Regions from separate parts of the Gracilibacillus xinjiangensis genome, predicted to be linked through region 1. Evidence: predicted binding sites of a transcription regulator. Region 1 holds the regulator's gene; the other holds the start of a gene.
What was found. Region 1 encodes LexA, which represses DNA repair genes until DNA is damaged. Its sites were predicted from a motif close to CGAACATATGTTCG; they were not measured.
Positions count from the first base shown of each region.

Region 2: a site for LexA is predicted at 2,256-2,269, ahead of ACFOY7_RS05380 (Y-family DNA polymerase). Genes of this name have one in related genera too.

Region 1 covers NZ_JBHSDT010000008.1:856,276-860,712, forward strand. Annotated here, with positions in the region: gene tkt (transketolase) at 1-52, opposite strand, end outside; gene ACFOY7_RS15590 (DUF896 domain-containing protein) at 200-424, opposite strand; gene ACFOY7_RS15595 (YneB family resolvase-like protein) at 486-1,151, opposite strand; gene lexA (transcriptional repressor LexA) at 1,422-2,042, shown strand; gene ACFOY7_RS15605 (spore germination protein) at 2,368-2,604, opposite strand; gene ACFOY7_RS15610 (spore germination protein) at 2,636-2,848, opposite strand; gene ACFOY7_RS15615 (YjcZ family sporulation protein) at 3,142-3,246, shown strand; gene ACFOY7_RS15620 (hypothetical protein) at 3,581-3,724, opposite strand; gene ACFOY7_RS15625 (hypothetical protein) at 3,772-4,020, opposite strand; gene glnA (type I glutamate--ammonia ligase) at 4,149-4,437, opposite strand, start outside.
Region 2 covers NZ_JBHSDT010000004.1:224,319-228,755, reverse strand. Annotated here, with positions in the region: gene ACFOY7_RS05395 (MFS transporter) at 1-703, opposite strand, end outside; gene ACFOY7_RS05390 (hypothetical protein) at 764-1,024, shown strand; gene ACFOY7_RS05385 (ATP-dependent DNA ligase) at 1,167-2,018, opposite strand; gene ACFOY7_RS05380 (Y-family DNA polymerase) at 2,286-3,035, shown strand; gene ACFOY7_RS05375 (cation:proton antiporter) at 3,115-4,284, shown strand; gene ACFOY7_RS05370 (helix-turn-helix domain-containing protein) at 4,417-4,437, opposite strand, start outside.

The DNA.
Region 1 (4,437 bases):
TTGACAATGTACGAATTGTATTTATAGACATTTGTTCAATTTGAGTTGACATTTTTATTTCCCCTTTCAAAACAATATATGTACGCACATCTATAATCCTATAACGAAAACGAAGATTAGACAAGTATCTCCTTTAAAAAAAGCTAATTTTTTGTAATTATGTCTCGTTTTTTTATAAAAATCAAAGAAATAGTGTACACTATTTCTTTGATTTAAGTTGCTTTAATTTATCCGGAGTGACATCGTTCCCATTTGGATCAATGACAGTCATTCCTTTCATATGGTTTTTGAATGACTTTCTCACATTTTTTAAATATTCCTGACGTAATGCCTGTTGTTCTTTTTTTTCCTCTGGACTTAGTTCTTCTTTCTTAGCTTTATTTGCCAATTCATTAATTCTTGCAATTTTATCATTAGAAAGCATTATTTTACTCCTTTATCTCAAAATAATAGAAAAGAGTATACATATTATTTGTACACTCTCTTCATTGTAAATCACTCATTTTATTTTTATCAAGCAATTCGTGTTCTTGGTATCGACGATGAACTGTTGCCTTTGAGACATTGTAACCCATTCCTTGCAGTATAGAAGTAATTTCTGCAAAGGTCAGGTTGTTCCCCCTTAGTCGTACCACTTCCTCAATGGGAAATTCCTTCCGTTCTCTACCTTGCGCTAAATGTTGGTTGGAAAGGTTATTGGCAGGATTGTATCCATTATTTATCGCTTTCCTCATTCCCCGCTTAATTTTCGCATTATGTAATTTACGCTGATATTCTTCTACAATCGATACTATTTGCAATACCATTGAATCACCTTCAGAGAGTTCTAATTTCCCGCTGTGTGCAATAGTTAATATAGTAATATTCATCTTTGCTAGCTGATGGAGCAATGCAATTTTAGCATTCCCTCTTCCTAATCTAGTTTCATCTTGTATTAGTAAAATATTCGCTTTTTTTTGTTGAAAAAGTTCTAAAAGATCAAACACACCTTCTCTTTCAATCTCGTAGCCACTTTGCTTTTCCTTAATTATTTTCACAATATTATAACCTTTTTCTTTAGCAAACCGGCTAAGTTCTTCTGCCTGTCTATGTATTGAACTCTCCTGTGTCTCTTTATCCGTACTAACACGGCAATAAATGATTGCATTCAAAATTTTAACGACTCCTTGATCTCTTTGTTTATACATTCCAAATAAATGAACTATATAAAAAGATAATCCCCACAACAAAAGAAATCAAATAGAATAAATCAACTTTAGAAATTTTCTTTATCATTTTTATCCCTCCAGAGAACCTTTGTTCGTATTTCCATTATATACGAACAAAGGTTCTTGTCAAGTATTTTCGAACGAATGTTTGTGATTATTCCGAACGTATGTTATAATATTCCTAACAAATCATACGTTAAAGGAGTATTGATTATGACTAATCTATCAAAAAGACAGGAACAGATCCTTGCATATATTAAAGAACAAGTAGATTTAAAAGGATATCCGCCGTCTGTGCGTGAAATTGGGCAAGCAGTAGGTCTTGCTTCCAGTTCTACTGTGCATGGTCATTTAGCGAGATTGGAAAAAAAGGGGTACATAAGAAGAGACCCTACCAAACCCAGGGCAATTGAAGTATTATCACAGGAAAATGATAATGAAATTCCAAAAACGGAAGCTGCTTTTGCTCCTGTAATCGGTAAAGTTACAGCAGGTTTACCTATTACAGCAGTAGAGAACATTGAAGAATATATTCCGATTCCCAGCACTGATGTACATAGCGGCGATCAAATATTTGTTCTGATAATTGAAGGAAATAGTATGATTGAGGCAGGGATTCTTGATGGAGATAAGGTAATTGTTAAACAACAAAATACAGCAGTAAATGGGGATATTGTTGTAGCAATGACGGAAGATAGTGAAGCAACTGTCAAACGTTTCTTTAAAGAAAAGGACCATATCCGTTTGCAGCCCGAAAATGCGACAATGGAGCCGCTTCTTTATGATAATGTCAGTATTCTAGGGAAAGTAGTAGGTTTATATAGACATCTATAGAGTAATAGGGAAAATTCTACATAGGAATATGTAGAATTTTTTACTTAGCATCAGATTAAGCAGAACATCCATTATTGTATTCTGCCTGTCTTGAATTATTGAAATATATTCAGTTTCATGACTAACTGTCTTTGAGTCTCCTTTATAACGGTTAACTTTCCACCATAAGAATTTGGTATTAGGAACATATAAACCCTTTCACTTATAGAGAAAGGGTTTCAAAGCTCAGATATTTCGTTTCTTATTTTATATCTTATGACTGGTACTTATACCGACACAGCTTTTACAATTAACTTCTTGGCAAATTCCCGCAACAGTTCCTCTATCAAATTTCACCAACATCTGTCTCTATTGTATCTAAAATATTTGAATCCTCTGCATCCGGATCAAACGTATGACTTGTGCTTACTCCATTACTATTCATAGTAAAAAAACCAGTATTAAAGCTTCCAGATCCAGTAACTACCTTACTTGTAGAAGTAGGAGATGCATGTATCGCTTGTTTTACTATTAACCCTTCATTACTATTAATTGTGACAGGACCAAAGAAAAAACATGACATTTTTCGAGAACCTCCTTTTTTTATTAACCTTTTAAATATTTTCAGCTATATTTGCATCATTTATATCTGGATCAATTGAAGAAGATCTATTTATATTAGTATTTGTTTTAATCCAATACCCTGTGTTGAAACTGCCAGCACCGGCAACAGTTTTACTTATAAATGTTGGACAAGTATTTAAAGTATTACTGACTATAATACCCTCGTTGCTATTAATCGTTACTGGACCTAATATAATAGTCAAATTATACCCTCCCTTCATTGAAAACTTAGAATGGCAATATATAACTATTCCAGTTTTCATTATAAGTATAATTTATGACTAGAACACTACTGTTGAAATGGATAATGAACTAGTAATAAATAGAATAATTAATAATCCTATTTTGATGATTTATTGACTATCATTTTTTCTCCTTTAAATACAGTGAAAGTCAAGCTTATTGCTAAAACATCCTTAGGAATATGACATAAGCCGACGCATTTCATTCAACTTTTCATATAATGATACTATCTAAGTTGAGGAGGTGTTATATAATGGGCGCGAGTGGAGGTTACGGTTCTGGCTTTGCTTTAATTGTTGTCCTATTCATTCTGTTAATAATAGTTGGTAGTTCCTACGTTGGTGGTTACAGCTATTAAAGCAAAATTGAAAGTATTTGGTGGCAAGAAATTCACATGTATCTTTATGTAGTAAAACGATCAAAATTAAAAATATCAGGCACTTCTGATGTCAAATACTGGCCTTTTTAACGAATGTCATATCAAATTGTTCTGGTTGGTACCCCTATACAAGTAAACTCTGCCACAATAGTGTCAGGGTTATGCATAAATACTATGGCTCTCCTTCTCATGAATTACTAGAATACTGAACTATCAGCAGTAAAATATTCCACTGATTTTTCGAAAAGACTTTTACGTTTTTAAAAACTGTTAAAGTCTCGAGAGCTTTTGCACGAGTATAGTGTGTACCAACTTATTCTGCAGGTATCAGTTTAGCTTTCGCCACGTTAAAAAGGTCAATTGCAGTTGATAATATAGTGCCTTCATTAATAATGTATTCTAACAGGGAAAGACCAGTTAGAATGATAATCATTTCATCATTCACTAAATAGTTCACTCCGTCTACTTCAAAACCTTCCCCATCATAATAGCTTAAAAACTCCTCTAACGTTTGTAATCGATGTTGACTGATGTCAACTGAACTTGATTGACTATTGGGTCAGACTCCGCAAAAATCGTAATGGCTTCCTTTATATATTTGGGGTGCAGGCCATTGTAGGTTTCGTATACCGGGTATAGATTTTTTACTTCTTCTGGTATGTTATTTGCGTCTAGATACTCCAATACATTATTCTTACTCACTTCATACTTACTCTTTTCACTTGCTAAATTATCTGACTCATCACTGCACATATCTACATGGATTAAAAATTTAATAGACTATTACGGATATTCTCTAGCTCTCCATCCATAATTACCTAACAAGTTACTTATCCAAACAAAAACTCCTTGACACCAACGGCATCAAGGAGTTTACTAGATTAATATGTTTGAATATATTGTTCTCTTTCCCATGGGTGAACTTGTGTTCTGAACATATCCCATTCGATTTCTTTTGATTCAACAAAATGTTCAAATAAGTGCTCACCAAGTGCTTCAATAATTGTTTCGTCTTTCTTCAACTCTTCTAATGCATCCGCTAAAGTTGCTGGTAAGTCAACAATTCCATTTGCTTCTCTTTCTTCTTTGTCCATAATATATATATTACGGTCAACAGCTTTAGGAGCCTCCAGTTTATTCTCAATACCATCTAAACCAGATGCTAATAAT
Region 2 (4,437 bases), on a different contig from region 1:
GTGCCCAAATAAACATAAATAGAATCATAGAAATAGCCGAATCAGACTGTTGTGCGGCACCACCAATATATCCGGCAAATGACAGTAACCATCCCATTACAGCAGCACCAAGTCCGGAGCCGACTTTAGTACCGAAACTTCCGGCACTGTAAACAAGACCCTCTGTTCTTACTCCTGTTTTCCACTCTCCATATTCAATCGTGTCTGCTAACATGGCGAAAAAGGACGCAGCAACCGGAACGCCGCCTATACCACGGATAACAGAGCCAATCAATACGAGCGTAAAGTTTGCAGGGTCAATCAATAAGAAAGCGGTTCCAATTAAACCAAACACTAAACCAAAGATCATGGCATTTCGTTTTCCAAACCGCTTAATAATAGGTGCAACAAAGAATAAACCAATCATTACAGGAAACAAGCCCGCAAAACCTAAAGGACCTACCAATGCCGGATTTTCCAATATATACTGGGCATAGTAAACCCCCAAGCCGCCATTCAACCCAGCACCGGTGTACGTAACCAAAGAGAAGAACACCATTAATCCCCAATATTTGTTCTGGAACAATGCTTTTAACCCTTTCTTAAGTGGTGTCTTCGATTGCTCACCATCTACCGCTTCCACCCTTTCTTTTGTAGAGAGGAAGGTGACGAAGAATAAAATACCTGCCAACACACAATCCAATGATGAGCAATTTGTATAAATTTTCTTTGTGTAATATCAAAATATTTCCCTCCTCTATAATTTACCTAAAGATTGGTTTTTATGGTATTATATTTCTATAATACTTTAAAAGGTGTGATTATTATTATTAACAAAGGAATAAATTTAATTGCTTTAGGTCTAGTCCTGATTTTTATTAGCCAAATGATTAAAGAAATTTTACGCTTCTCAGGAATTACTTACATGAGTGATGGACAATTTTTATCTGGTCCTCCTATAAGTACTTCGATATATTTTATTCCAGCAATTTTAATAGCAGGAGGGGTGGTTATTCTTTTATTATCCTTTAAAGGAAAAATTTAGCACATTTGTTAATATCATACTTTTGTTAGGATATATACATTTTTTTCTAAATATTTGTAATTTTCTAAAATTAAAAATTCAGTTATATTAAAGACCGCACTTCGTTTTTGAAGTACGGCTGTTACCTTAGTAATATTTAAGCCTAATAAATAAGTGGGTTAAGTTTCTTATATTTTACAAATGACGGGATACGTAATTTGCCGCTTTTCGTATAATTTCTAAATCTCACTTGGCACTTGACTTTATCCGGATCAATATAAATAAACTGTTTATCTTCCTTCGTTATCCACTTTGGATATTCTCTATATAGCAATTTTTTAGCTGCAGGGGTCATAAATTCCATGATACCAACAGGTACAACCTTATCTCCATTTGATTTCCCTAATAATAATCCGAATTCTTTTTTTCTTAGCCCAATGATAGAAACATTTTCAAATTGATAATTGATCACTTTTAACCAATGGGAAGATCGTTTATTAATTTGATAAGGAGAGTCAGCTTTTTTCAAAACAATTCCTTCCAACTCGTTTTGTTTAACCAAATTGAAATATGCTATTCCATTGTCATATATCCATTGAACAGATATCACATGTTCAGAAACAGGTAAAAAAGAAGATAATAATTTTTTTCTTTCATAAAGCGGCAGACTAGTAACTTTTTTTCCTTTATAATACATCACATCAAATACTGCATACTGAATAGAATGCAGGGAGTTTTTAGAATGGTATCGAGACATCATCGCTTCAAAATCCGGCTTTCCATTCGGACCAGGTACAATGATTTCTCCATCTATTATTGTTCCATTTGGAATATCTATATTATGAAGTTCTGGAAATTTCATGGTGACGTCATTGCGGTGACGTGTATATAGTTTTACTTTATTATCAAATTTAGCCAAAATTAAACGGATGCCATCCAATTTTAATTCTGTTATATATTGTACGTTATCAAATGGTTTATCTGTTTTATCAAGTAACATAGGAGATACGAACATAGCAATCACCTCTCCTCCATTTTAACATGGCAGATATAATTTAAACCTTAGTAAATAGTGGTATTAGCACTAGAATTCTCCCTAAAGGAATTATATTTTTAGCTATATAATCATTAGAAAATTGAATTCAGATGAAAACTCCAAGCTAAGGAGACTAAAGAGAAGTTAATTAATGCTGCTTTAAAATTATGATGGAAAAAAATACTGAGAGTAACACCTCAACAGTTGTGGTATAATAGAACAAACGTTCCTTAGAGGGGTGAAACCATGGATTACTCTCATTTTTCTAGACATGATGTTCTCATATACGATATGAGGTCCTTTTATGCAAGTGTTGAATGCGTAAGTCGTGGATTAGATCCAAATAAAGCGATGTTAGCTGTTGTCGGAGATCCCAATCGTTCAGGAAGTATTATTTTAGCTGCTTCGCCAGCTTTAAAGAAGAAGTACGGCATAAGTAATGTTAGTCGCTTCTTTGAGTTGCCTAACGATCCTAATATAGTGATTGCAAAAGCAAGAATGGGCACCTATGTAAATGTTTCTTCCGAAATCACTAAAATGATGATGACTTTATTTCCTAAAGAAGCAATACATGTTTACTCCATCGATGAATGTTGGATAGTTATGGATGGAATGAGCTCTCATTACGGAACTCCATTTCAAGCTGCACAATTAATTAAAGACAGAATATATGATCTATTTGGTTTACCAAGTGTAGTGGGCATTGGCGATAACAAACATCTGTATGAAGAGATAACGGTAAGTAAGCTTGCTAAGGAAACCATTTTACACCCAAATTATTTATCAAAACTATTTAAAAAGGAAGTCGGGAGCTCGATCAGTGAGTATATACAGAAACAAAAGGTAGAAGAAGCAAAAAAGCTTCTCGCCCATTCCGATTATTCCCTATCTGATATATATACATGGCTTAACTTCCATGATCAAAGCCATTTCACCAGAGTTTTCAAAAAATATGTTGGAGTTACACCGAGGAAATACAGAGTTTATCAAAGGTAAGATTCAAGGCCATTTTCCGTGTACCTATGTTTCCAACCCAAAAAACTGGGAATAGTTACACCATAGGTGGTGATGGAGTATGTCAATTGAACTGATTATAATCTTACTTGCTATTGGCTACATTGTATACACAATTGATAAAAAGAAAGATGACTTCCCTGTTCCGACCATATTAATTTTACTAGGGGTCGGATTAGCTTTTATTCCTTACTTTGACTCGGCACAATTAACGGAATATACGATTTATCACGTCTTTTTGCCTGCATTACTATTTGTGTCGGCATATCAGTTTCCAATAAAAGATCTACGTAAAAATGCGAGCATTATTCTTTCTCTTGCTACAATTGGGATCATACTGAATGTGCTTTTCCTTGGCTATTTAATTTCACTGATTTCGCCGCTTAGCTTTGTTCAGTCTGCCCTTGTTGCTGCCATTCTGACACCTACTGATCCAGTTTCTGTTGTTTCGGTAATTAAAAAAGCTACCGGAAACGAACAGATTGCCAGTATGGTTGATGGAGAGTCCATGTTGAATGACGGGACAAGTATTGTGCTTTTCACCACATTATTGTCTGTCGCTACAAGGGAAAAAGGGTTTTCTTTTACGTCCTTTCTCGGTGACTTTCTGCTTGTATCAATTGGCGGTGCTGTGATTGGACTTATCCTTGGTTATTTAGTAAGCAAAATTGTTCACTATTCTCATCATCGCAACTATCAGCTTATGCTTAGTATCATTCTGGCATATGGTTCTTTCTTAATTGCGGAGGCTGCAGGTGTTTCCGGCGTCTTAGCAACCGTTGCAAGCGGGATGATGATTTCCTTTGAATATGGCCGTGCAGTGAAAGAAGATCACTTCCGTGAATCATTGGATGGTTTCTGGGAAATTGCGGAAGGCAGTTTGCTGTCGATCTTATTTTTAGTAATCGGGATTGAACTAACCGATTATATGCAAATAAATTATTGGCTGTATGCTGGTATTATTTTTGTTTTGATGATTTTGGTTCGATTTATTACGACCTATGCCGTATCAAAGGTTTTCCATCCGCTTTCCTGGCGTTATACCACGATACTGTCATGGGCAGGATTAAAAGGATCGATGTCCGTATTTTTAATCTTAACATTACACGCCAAGAGTGCGAGTGGCATTCATAGTGACTGGATCGTTGGTGTAAGCTTTACCGTTATTTTATTATCACTGACGATACAAAGTTTAACGATGGCACCATTATCACGGTCATTGTTGAAATAGGATCATAACGGCAACTCATTTTACAGATATGTTCTACACTCTTTGATGTACATTGCAGGAAAGGAATAACAGCAATGTATCAGGGTAATTTCCGGGTTCTCCTAAATTTGAGCGGGAGAACCCAGGAAAACATTACATTTGATGTCCCTTTTT